One region of the Pseudomonas cerasi genome, then DNA from elsewhere that is predicted to be linked to it. Evidence: riboswitches for the same ligand, from Rfam matches in the RefSeq annotation. Region 1 holds a riboswitch; the other holds the start of a gene.

Region 1 (5,871 bases):
GTCGCCGGCTTTCACGCCCGCCGCGGTCAGTGCGTTGGCCAGGCGGCAGATGCGTTCGTTGAGGGTGGCGTAGGTGTAGCGGACCGAATCACGGTAGATGATTTCGCGCGTCTTTTCATAACGACCGCCGGACAGCAGCAGGCGCTTGATCAACAGAGGGCACTGATAAGCGCCATCGGCGGGCGGAAGAACGCGAGTCTGTAACATATGAAGCCCTTTTCAAAGTCCACAGGCGTGGCTGGAAATATGGACTCTAGGGCCTCGGGCTGCCAGTGAAATCAGTAAAAGGGATGATTTAGCGAGACGCCCCGTGCTGTCTGCAAGGGGCGTCCGGGTTGCTGCATATGCTCGGTGTTAGGCGTCCTGAATTCAGGTTTCAGCGGACCTCGGTCAGCGCCAGCTTGATGCCCAGCGCGATCAGCACGCCGCCCATGGCCCGGTCGAACCAGTGCCCCATGCGCGCGAATCCTGCGCGTACCCGGGCCTGGCTGAACAGTCGCGCCACCAGACAGAACCACGCCGCCGTCGCCACCGCGAGATACACGCCGTAACCGCCCTGCACCAGCAATGGCGTGTGCGGATTGATCACCACGGTGAACAGCGAGAGGAAGAACAGCGTCGCCTTGGGGTTCAGGCCATTGGTGACGAAACCGCTGATGTAGGCACCGCGCGCCGTGCGCTCGCCGGGAGTGGCCTTGATGGCGGCATCGCCCGTCGCAGAGGCCGGTTTGGCGCGCAACGCCTTGATGCCGATGTACAGCAGATAGGCAGCGGCTGCCCATTTCAGCGCGTTGAACAGCACGATGGACTGGGAAACGATAATCCCGATCCCCAGCAGCGAATAGCCCACATGCAGAAAGATCGCCGAGCCGACGCCCAACGCCGCCCAGGTCCCGGCCTTGCGCCCATGAGTCACGCTTTCACGCACCACCACCGCGAAATCCGGGCCGGGACTGGCAACCGCCAGCAAGTGAATCAGCGCAACGGTAAGAAACTCTGCCCAGTACATGTGGGACCTCCTGGAGGATTGACGTCTGACCCGGCAGATTACGCTGTCTGGTGTGTCCGCAACAGGTGCCCGCATTGATGCGACGCAGGGCTTGCTCTAACTATCGTGCGACGCTGGAGCCTGGGGAACGATCATCGCAACTATCGTGCGACGCTCTGCGTCGCATGCCGTTCTGGACGCTCCGCGTCCTGCTGGCCCATATCCTGTTAGACTGCGCGCTTTTTCAGGAGCCATTCCATGGACCCGCGCAGCGAAGTGTTACTCCGTCAGGCCGAGCTGTTTCAGGGCTCGCTGTTGTTGGTCGGGCTGCCCGCCGATGACCTGCTCGGAAAACTGCCGGATGCCCGTGGATGGTGCTGGCACGCCGGTGATCAGGCGGCGCTGGACGCACGTTTTGAAGGGCGCGTGGATTTCGGCGTCGAAGCGCCACAGACTGCTTTTGAAGCCGCCGTGCTGTTCCTGCCCAAGGCACGTGACCTGACCGACTACCTGCTCAATGCGCTGGCCTCGCGACTGGCCGGGCGCGAGCTGTTTCTGGTCGGCGAGAAACGTGGCGGTATCGAAGCGGCTGCCAAGCAACTGAGCCCGTTCGGTCGCGCACGCAAGCTGGACAGCGCCCGCCACTGCCAGCTGTGGCAGGTGACGGTCGAGCACGCACCGCAAGCCGTCAGCCTGGAAAGCCTCGCCAAGCCCTACCAGATCGAATTGCAGGACGGCCCGCTTACCGTCGTCAGCCTGCCCGGCGTGTTCAGCCATGGCCGCCTCGACCGTGGTTCAGCCCTGTTGCTGGAAAACATCGACAAGCTGCCCAGCGGCAACCTGCTCGACTTCGGTTGTGGCGCCGGAGTGCTGGGGGCGGCGATCAAGCGTCGTTACCCGCACAACGAAGTCATCATGCTCGATGTCGATGCCTTCGCCACCGCCAGCTCGCGCCTGACCCTGGCCGCCAATGGCCTGCAAGCCCAAGTGCTGACCGGTGACGGCATCGACGCAGCACCGATGGGGTTGAACACGATTCTGAGCAACCCGCCGTTCCATGTCGGCGTTCATACCGATTACATGGCAACGGAAAACCTGCTGAGAAAAGCCCGCCAACATCTTAAATCAGGCGGCGAACTGCGCTTGGTGGCGAATAATTTCCTGCGTTATCAGCCGTTGATCGAAGAGCACGTCGGGCAGTGCGAAGTCAGGGCGCAAGGCAACGGTTTCAAAATCTACAGCGCCAAACGCCCCTGAAATAAGCACTTGCCGAAACGTTTTCGCGGAGGCAGAATCCGCTCCGTCCTAGGGGAGTAGTCTCCCACGAGCGCCATGCTCGTCCGGCACGTATCAACATACTTGGTCCTCAGACCATGGTACGTGCGACCCGGAATCCGCTCAGACGGATCGGTGGTTTGACAAGACCTATGACACGAACACCTTACCCGGGGCGGGGAGGTCGTACGTGTCATAGCCGTGTCGGCCCGCCCCTTAGGAAACCTGATGCTGGAATCATTCTTAATCCCTACCGCAGTGGTCGCACTCGCCGAAATCGGTGACAAGACGCAGTTGCTCGCGCTCATTCTCGCTGCGCGCTTTCGCAAGCCCTGGCCGATCATCGCAGGCATCGTTGCCGCAACGCTGGCCAACCATGCAGCAGCCGGCGCTGTAGGTGCGTGGTTCAGCAGTTATCTGTCAGACGCAGTGCTGCACTGGATACTCGCCGCCAGCTTTACCGCCACGGCGCTGTGGACACTGGTTCCGGACAAGATGGACGATGACGAAGCCAGCACGGCACGCAAGTTCGGCCCGTTCATGACCACGCTGATTACGTTCTTCATCGCTGAAATCGGTGACAAGACGCAGATCGCCACGGTGATGCTGGCGGCGCAGTATTCCTATCTGTGGCTGGTCATTCTGGGCACCACGGTGGGCATGCTGCTGGCCAACGTGCCGGTGGTACTGGCGGGCAATTTCGCCGCCGAGAAACTGCCGCTGACCCTGATCCGCCGACTGGCTGCCTGCGCGTTCTTCGTGCTGGCGCTGGTGGCGGTTTACAAGGCAATGCAAGTCAGCGGCTGGGTGTAATGCTGGCCCGTAGCGTTGCAAAGACACTCGCAACGCTACGGGCGACTCATTCACTCAGGATTTGGGGGCAGCCTGATACAGCGGCATGACTTTCGGAATCGCAGCCTGCAACGAAGCGATGCGACTTTCCGAGGCCGGGTGAGTGCTCATGAACTCAGGCTGCGAACCACCGGAGTTCTGGGTCATCTTCTGCCACAGGGTGATCGCCGCATTCGGGTTGTAACCGGCACGTGCGGCCAGTTCCAGACCGAGCAGATCAGCTTCGTTCTCGTTACTGCGGCTGTTGGGCAGTGTCAGGCTGTAGTTGACCACGGTATCTGCCAACGCCAGGCTGTCCTGTCCCAATCCCAGCAAGGCACCTGCGCCCTGCTTGGCCATTGAAACGCCGTATGCCTTGGACATCGCTTCACGCCCGTGCTCGCGCAGGGCATGGGCGATCTCGTGGCCCATGACCGCAGCGATTTCATCGTCGGTCAGCTTGAGGGTATCAATCAGACCGGTGTAAACGAAAATCTTGCCGCCAGGACCACAATTGGCGTTCAGCTCGTCGCTCTTGATCAGGTTGACTTCCCACTGCCACTGCGCCGAATCAGGCCGCAATTTGGGCGCCTGGGCAATCAGTCGATTGGCGATTGCATGAACCCGCTTGGCATTGGCGCTGGTGGTGTCCAGCACCCCTTTGCTGGTCGCCTCGCCAACGGTCTGCTGGTAGGACTGGGCGTACATTTTGTTGACTTCATCCGTGGAGAGCATGCTGAACATGTACTGTTTGCGCTCCACACCGACCGAGTCGCCACTCGTGGTATTGACTGCCTGACACCCGCCGAGCAGCAACGCAGCGCTCAAGGCACAGAAGGCAAATGAAGGACGCATGGTGTATCTCCTTGTGTGTAAAACGGTCAGTCCCGGGGCAGACCTCTGCGCCAGATACCGGCCAACTGGCATCTTGGTCTTTGACAGGGGTGGATGGTTCCCGCAGGTGTGTCCAGTTTGTATCAGATGTACTTCAACGCGGATATCGGATTTGTCCGATTCGGTGTTTTTTGCCGTCCCCGCCTAGCTTAATGGCGTGAGGCACTCGGGCGCATTCAGCTTGGGATCGTTGACCAGATTGGCCAGAGGCCGTTCGCGCAGCGCCGTCTGCGGGGCAGCCAGTAACGCTTGCAACGTCGGCAGCGGCGTGTCGGCGGCCAGCCAGTCTTTCTGGCCCTTGGCATCCAGAATCAATGGCCGACGCTGGGTCGCAGCCGCCTGGGTAACCACCGCGACGCTCAGGTACGTATGCCCCTGCACCGGATAGGCTTCCCAGATGGCAGCGAAAAACAGCGCGGCGCCCTCCCCCGGCGTCAGCCAGAACGGACGCTTGCGCACCGTGCCGCGCCATTCGTAAAAGCCGTTGGCGGGGAGCAGGCAGCGGCGATGGGTGAAGGCATCGCGAAACATCGGCTGCTCGGCCACGGTTTCGGCGCGGGCATGGGCGGGTGTTTTCGACAGATCGGTGAGCCAGGCCGGGGTCAGGCCCCAGCGCGCGCGCACCAGCTCGATACCGTCAGCGTTTTCGGCGGCGCGCATGATCAACACCCAGTCGGCTGGCGAAATGTTCCATTGCGCCTGCTGATCGGCAGGAAAACCGGGCAAGGCGGCAAAGGCAGGGGTCCAGCGAAACAGGGCGTAGCGTCCACACATGGGGGCTAATCAGACTCTTTTAAGGTGCTCAGCACACCAGTACATCGGGGAAGTCGTCCGGCTCATCGCCAGACAGAGGCGAGGCGCTATTGTACGCAGTGATCAACGCTCGTGCGCGAGCGACCTGCGCATCTTCGACCTTGAGTGCCAGCAGCCCCAGCCCCGGCAGCTCGCCCATCGCCCCGAGCAGATCGCGACCGGCCAGATGCGCCTTGATGCCTTCACTGGCGAGCATTGCCAGCAGCAACTCGGCCTCCATCAGGTTCTCGGGCTCGTAGATCTTCTGCATCACTCGTTCTCGCTGCGAACGTCCAGATTCCAGTCTTCGCCGTCGGTCTGCAGGTCGAAAATGATCGGGCGGCAACAGACCGGACAGTCTTCAATGTACTGTTGATCGCCACCGGAAAGGTCCAGTACGGCTTCGACAGGTTCGCCGCAATAAGGGCAGTCGTAACTCTGTAATTCCTGCATCACGGTCTCCGGGATCAGTTATGCGTATAATTGACCCATTCTTCAGAAGGCAGTTTTAACAAATCCGTCTTCTTTTTACCCTATTCGATTCAAACAAGAGAGCATGATGGGCGAATTTGATGCCATCCGACCTTACAACGATGCAGAAGTCCCCGCCGTCTTGGCACGTCTGCTGAGCGACAAAGCCTTTCTCGCCATTCTGACCCGATTCCGCTTTCCCCGCCTCGCGGGCGCATTCGGCTGGCTGCTGCAGCCTACCCTGGCGCGCAAGCTGCGCCGCGAGTTTGCCGGTATCGACTCGGTCGCCACGCTGCAGGACAAGGTCGAATATTACGTCGACCACACGATCGAACGCGCCACGGACGGGGTCACCTACACCGGCGTCGAACAGCTGAAGTCCGGTTGCGCCTACCTGTTTCTGGCCAACCATCGCGATATCGTCATGGACCCGGCGTTCGTCAACTACGCCGTGTACCACGCAGGCCTGCCCACTCCGCGCATCGCGATTGGCGACAACCTGCTGCAAAAGCCATTCGTCAGCGACCTGATGCGCCTGAACAAGAGCTTCATCGTGCATCGCTCGATCATCGGGCGACGCGAGAAAATGGCGGCTTATCAACTGCTGTCGGCGTACATCA
Region 2 (5,871 bases), 690 kb from region 1:
GCGGGATCTTCCCGCGCAGCCTGAAGAGTATCGCCATAACCGAACAGATGAAGGCGCGCTTCGATATCAAGGCCGACAAGCTGACCCCGACCGAACTGCTGCATGCGCTGCTCAAGGCGCCGGTCGATCTGTTGTGGAACGGCGGTATCGGCACGTACGTGAAGTCCAGCGAAGAATCGCATGCCGATGTGGGCGACAAGGCCAACGATGCGCTGCGCGTCGACGGCAACGAGCTGCGCTGCAAGGTGGTGGGCGAGGGCGGCAACCTGGGCATGACCCAGCTGGGCCGTGTCGAGTTCGGCCTCAATGGCGGCGCGACCAACACCGACTTCATCGACAATGCGGGCGGTGTGGACTGCTCCGACCACGAAGTGAACATCAAGATCCTGCTCAACGAAGTGGTGCAGGCCGGTGACATGACCGAGAAGCAGCGCAATCAGTTGCTCGAAAGCATGACCGATGAAGTAGGCCACCTGGTGTTGGGCAACAACTACAAGCAGACCCAGGCGTTGTCGCTGGCAGCCCGTCGCGCTTACGAGCGGATTGCCGAATACAAGCGTCTGATGAGTGACCTGGAGGCGCGTGGCAAGCTTGATCGTGCCATCGAATTCCTGCCTGCCGAAGAGCAGATTGCCGAGCGGATTGCAGCCAAGCAGGGCTTGAGTCGTGCCGAGCTGTCGGTGTTGATCTCGTACAGCAAGATCGACCTCAAGGAAGCGTTGCTGGAATCCCGTGTGCCGGATGACGACTATCTGGCGCGTGATATGGAAACCGCGTTCCCGCCTTCGCTTGGCGCCAGGTTTTCCACAGCCATGCGCGGCCATCGTCTGAAGCGCGAAATCGTCAGCACGCAGATCGCCAACGATCTGGTCAACCACATGGGCATCACCTTCGTGCAGCGGCTCAAAGAGTCGACCGGCATGAGCGCTGCTGCGGTGGCCGGTGCCTACGTGATCGTGCGTGACATCTTCCACCTGCCGCACTGGTTCCGTCAGATCGAGGCGCTGGACTACAAGGTTTCGGCGGAAATCCAGCTGGCGCTGATGGATGAGCTGATGCGTCTGGGGCGTCGAGCCACGCGCTGGTTCCTGCGCAGTCGTCGCAATGAACTGGACGCTGGCCGTGACGTGGCGCACTTCGGTCCGCACCTCGCTGCACTGGGCCTCAAGCTTGACGAGCTGCTGGAAGGGCCTACCCGCGAGATGTGGCAGACCCGTTATCAGGCGTATGTCGAAGCCGGTGTGCCGGAACTGCTGGCGCGCATGGTCGCCGGTACGACACATCTGTACACGCTGTTGCCGATCATCGAAGCCTCCGACGTGACCGGGCAGAACGCTGCCGATGTCGCCAAGGCGTACTTTGCCGTTGGCAGCGCGCTGGACATAACCTGGTACTTGCAACAGATCAGCAGCCTGCCGGTGGAAAACAACTGGCAGGCGCTGGCGCGTGAAGCGTTCCGTGACGATGTCGACTGGCAACAGCGGGCAATCACCGTGTCTGTTCTGCAGATGGCCGACGGTCCTTCGGAAATCGACGCGCGTCTGGCCCTGTGGCTGGAACAGCATGCTCTGATGGTCGAGCGCTGGCGTGCCATGCTGGTCGAACTCCGTGCGGCAAGCGGTACGGATTACGCGATGTACGCGGTTGCCAACCGCGAGCTGCTGGACCTGGCCATGAGCGGGCAGGGCATCACCGTGTAATCGGGCTGTAAAAGTTGTACCCATAAAAAACCCGCATCGAAAGATGCGGGTTTTTTTGTCTGCTCGACGCGTTCTGTAAGTCGATTACAGCGCCGACAGATGCTCGTAAAGAATCGTTGCACCGACCACGATCAGTACGATACCGCCAACGATTTCAGCGCGTTTGCCGACCATGGTGCCCAGTACCCGGCCCAGCATCACGCCGATGGTGACCATGACGGTAGTCGCCAGGCCGATGGCCAGGGCGGCAACCACGATATTGACGTCGACAAATGCCAGGCCTACGCCGACCGCCAGTGCATCGATACTGGTGGCGAATGCGGTGACGGCAAGAATCCAGAAAGAATGCTGCCCCGGCTTTTCCTGCTCTTCGTCATCGTCTTGCTTGATGCCGTTGTAGATCATGTGCAGGCCGAGCACCAGCAGCAGAGTGAAAGCGATCCAATGGTCCCAGCTCTCGGCGAAGCGCGCAGCCACCTGGCCGATACCCCAGCCTATGACTGGCGTGATGGTTTCGATGGCGCCGAATATGAGGCCCGTGCGCAATGCTTCGAGAAAGCGCGGTTTATGCAGGCTTGCTCCTTTACCAAGGGCCGCAGCAAAGGCGTCCGTGGACATGGCAAGCGCGAGAAAGAGGAGGGAAATCGGATTCACGGTTATATCCAGTCGGGCTATGAGTCAACGACGCAACCACACGCCCGACTTTAGGCATGGATGCATCGTTGGTCTCGCCAACCAGAAGGTGTTCGCACCACGGCATGCTGCCGAGAATGTTGATGCGAACGCTCTGTGACCGGAGTCAAGAGCAGGCTACTCCCCAACAAGGGCCGCCACTATAGCCATGTGAATGTGAAAAATATATGTACGTGTTCGATTGAGGGCAAAAAAAACCCCATCGCGAGGATGGGGTTCTTATGGTGCCTGCTTTCGTGCTTACACTTGAACGGCCGGGATGTTGGCGTTCGCAGCGGCTTCACGGAACTCGGCGATCTGATCGAAGCTCAGGTAGCGGTACACGTCCGCTGCCATGGTATCGATCTGGTTGGCGTAGCTCATGTACTCTTCGACCGTCGGCAGACGACCCAGAATAGACGCAACGGACGCCAGCTCGGCCGAGGCCAGGTAGACGTTCGCGCCGTCACCCAGTCGGTTCGGGAAGTTACGGGTCGACGTCGACACTACGGTCGAGTTCGGTTCCACGCGCGCCTGGTTACCCATGCACAGCGAGCAGCCCGGCATTTCCATGCGCGCGCCAGCCTTGCCGTAGATGCCGTAGTAGCCTTCTTCGGTCAGCTGGTGAGCATCCATCTTGGTCGGCGGCGACAGCCACAGACGCGTCGGCAGCTGGCCCTTGACCTGATCCAGCAACTTGCCCGCAGCGCGGAAGTGGCCGATGTTGGTCATGCAGGAGCCGATGAACACTTCATCGATCTTCTCGCCCTGTACCGAAGACAGCAGGCGGGCATCGTCCGGGTCGTTCGGCGCGCAGAGCACAGGCTCCTTGACGTCGGCCAGATCGATTTCGATGATTTCGGCGTACTCGGCGTCCTTGTCGGCTTCCAGCAGCTCCGGGTTGGCAACCCAGGCTTCCATCGCCTGAGCACGACGCTCCAGAGTGCGCGGATCACCGTAGCCCTGTTCGATCATCCAGCGCAGCAGGGTGATGTTCGAATTCAGGTATTCGATGATCGGCTCTTTGGCCAGCTTGATGGTGCAACCGGCAGCCGAACGCTCGGCAGAGGCGTCGGACAGCTCGAAAGCCTGTTCGATGCTCAGGTTGTCGAGGCCTTCGATCTCCAGGATGCGACCGGAGAATGCGTTCTTCTTGCCTTTCTTCTCTACGGTCAGCAGGCCAGCCTGAATCGCGTAGTAAGGAATGGCGTGAACCAGGTCGCGCAGGGTGATGCCAGGTTGCATCTTGCCCTTGAAGCGAACCAGGATCGATTCAGGCATGTCCAGCGGCATGACGCCCGTTGCAGCGGCGAACGCCACCAGGCCGGAGCCGGCCGGGAAGGAGATACCGATCGGGAAGCGGGTGTGCGAGTCGCCACCGGTACCGACGGTGTCCGGCAGCAGCATGCGGTTCAGCCAGCTGTGGATGATGCCGTCGCCCGGACGCAGGGAAACGCCGCCGCGGGTCATGATGAAGTCAGGCAGCGTGTGGTGCGTCTTGACGTCGATCGGCTTCGGATAAGCTGCGGTGTGGCAGAACGACTGCATGACCAGGTCGGTCGAGAAGCCCAGGCACGCCAGGTCTTTCAGTTCGTCGCGGGTCATCGGGCCAGTGGTGTCCTGGGAGCCGACGGTGGTCATCTTCGGTTCGCAGTAGGTGCCCGGACGAACGCCCGCTACGCCGCATGCCTTGCCGACCATCTTCTGCGCCAGGGTGTAACCCTTGGTGCTTTCGGCTGGCTGGTCAGGGGTCTTGAACAGGTCGAACTCCGGCAGGCCCAGTTCGGCGCGCGCCTTGCTGGTCAGGCCGCGGCCGATGATCAGCGGAATACGGCCGCCAGCGCGGACTTCGTCGAGCAGCACCGGGGTCTTCATTTCGAAGGTGGTGATGACTTCGTCGCTGTCGTGCTTGCAGACCTTGCCAGCGTAGGGGTAGACGTCGATCACGTCACCCATGTTGATGTTCGAGACATCGAATTCGATTGGCAGAGCGCCAGCATCTTCCATGGTGTTGTAGAAGATCGGAGCAATTTTGCTGCCGAAGCAGAAACCGCCGGCACGCTTGTTCGGGACGTAAGGGACGTCGTCGCCGAAGAACCAAAGTACCGAGTTGGTTGCCGATTTACGCGAGGAACCGGTACCGACCACGTCACCGACGTAGGCAATCGGGAAGCCCTGACCGCGCATTTCTTCGATCTGCTTCATCGGGCCGATGGCGCCCTGGACGTCAGGGACGATCCCGTCACGGGCCATTTTCAGCATGGCCAGTGCGTGCAGCGGGATGTCTGGACGCGACCAGGCATCAGGGGCAGGGGACAGGTCATCGGTGTTGGTTTCGCCGGTGACCTTGAAGACGCGCAGGCTGATCTTGTCGGCCAGCGTCGGACGCTTCTTGAACCACTCGCCGTCGGCCCAGGACTGCAGGACAGCCTTGGCGTGGGCATTGCCGTTCTTGGCTTTTTCGGCCACGTCGTGGAAGGCGTCGAACATCAGCAGGGTGTGCTTGAGTTGTTCGGCAGCGACTGGCGCGAGGGTGGCGTCGTCGAGCAGTTCAACCAGGGTGACGATGTTGTAGCCACCTTGCATGGTGCCGAGCAGTTCGGTAGCGCGTTTTTTGTCGATCAGGGGAGAAGTGGCTTCGCCCTTGGCCAGGGCAGACAGGAAACCGGCCTTGACGTAGGCAGCTTCGTCAACGCCTGGCGGAACGCGATTGGTGATCAGGTCGACAAGGAAAGCTTCTTCGCCAGCCGGGGGATTCTTCAGCAGCTCGACCAGGCCTGCAGTTTGTTCGGCGTTAAGCGGCTGGGGCACGATGCCCTGGGCGGCACGCTCTTCGATATGTTTACGGTAGGCTTCAAGCACAGTATTAACCCTCATCAGTGGTCCCAAATGGGTGTCCGGGACGCTCATCCAGAAATCGCCCGTACCCACGCAAGGCTTATTGAGCCTTGTTGGCAGGGTAGCGGTGATTCCTAACAGAAGCTGTTTTCAAAGTTTTACGCCTGCAGGGCGGGGGGGAGTGGCGGTCGACACGGCCATTCGTGATGAGGGAATGGCCTGTCGACGCCGCACTGCGGGATTAACTTGACTGTGCTCGTGACGCTTTGAAAACAGCTTCCAACGGACATTGGCGCCTTAAAAGGCTCGCTGATTCTACGCCAAAACTTTGCCGAAGGTAAGTTAGCCCCTACATCTTCGGGGGTGAACTTGCTTAGACAAAGGGCTAACATGAGCCCCTGTTTCGCCTTCCCCAGTCCTGCCTGACATGCCCGATTACATTATCAAAACCCCCTGCGTCGGCCTTTGCTCCACTGTTTACGGGGATCTGGTGTGCCGTGGCTGCAAGCGCTTCCACCACGAGGTCATCCACTGGAACGGCTATAACGAGGATGAAAAAAGAGCGGTCTGGCTGCGTCTGGAGCAACTGCTGGTCCAGGTGATGACTGCCAAGCTCGAAGTCTTCGATGCCGACAAGCTGCGTGCGCAGCTGACCCAGCGC

The links. Region 1 has a riboswitch for manganese ahead of PI739_RS00650 (TMEM165/GDT1 family protein). Riboswitches for the same ligand answer to the same signal wherever they lie in the genome.
Region 2: linked by a shared signal. The riboswitch ahead of mntP (manganese efflux pump MntP) and the one ahead of PI739_RS00650 (TMEM165/GDT1 family protein) in region 1 are both predicted to bind manganese.

The regions. Positions count from the first base shown of each region.
Region 1 is NZ_JAQJVM010000001.1:137,921-143,791, reverse strand. It holds gene PI739_RS00665 (fatty acid--CoA ligase) at 1-207, opposite strand, end outside; gene PI739_RS00660 (LysE family translocator) at 377-1,009, opposite strand; gene PI739_RS00655 (methyltransferase) at 1,247-2,245, shown strand; yybP-ykoY riboswitch at 2,284-2,422, shown strand; gene PI739_RS00650 (TMEM165/GDT1 family protein) at 2,492-3,076, shown strand; gene PI739_RS00645 (M48 family metallopeptidase) at 3,131-3,949, opposite strand; gene PI739_RS00640 (SOS response-associated peptidase) at 4,133-4,762, opposite strand; gene PI739_RS00635 (putative signal transducing protein) at 4,791-5,051, opposite strand; gene PI739_RS00630 (CPXCG motif-containing cysteine-rich protein) at 5,051-5,233, opposite strand; gene PI739_RS00625 (1-acyl-sn-glycerol-3-phosphate acyltransferase) at 5,340-5,871, shown strand, end outside.
Region 2 is NZ_JAQJVM010000001.1:825,489-831,359, forward strand. It holds gene PI739_RS03725 (NAD-glutamate dehydrogenase) at 1-1,700, shown strand, start outside; gene mntP (manganese efflux pump MntP) at 1,785-2,354, opposite strand; yybP-ykoY riboswitch at 2,361-2,526, opposite strand; gene acnB (bifunctional aconitate hydratase 2/2-methylisocitrate dehydratase) at 2,634-5,234, opposite strand; gene PI739_RS03740 (DUF1289 domain-containing protein) at 5,638-5,871, shown strand, end outside.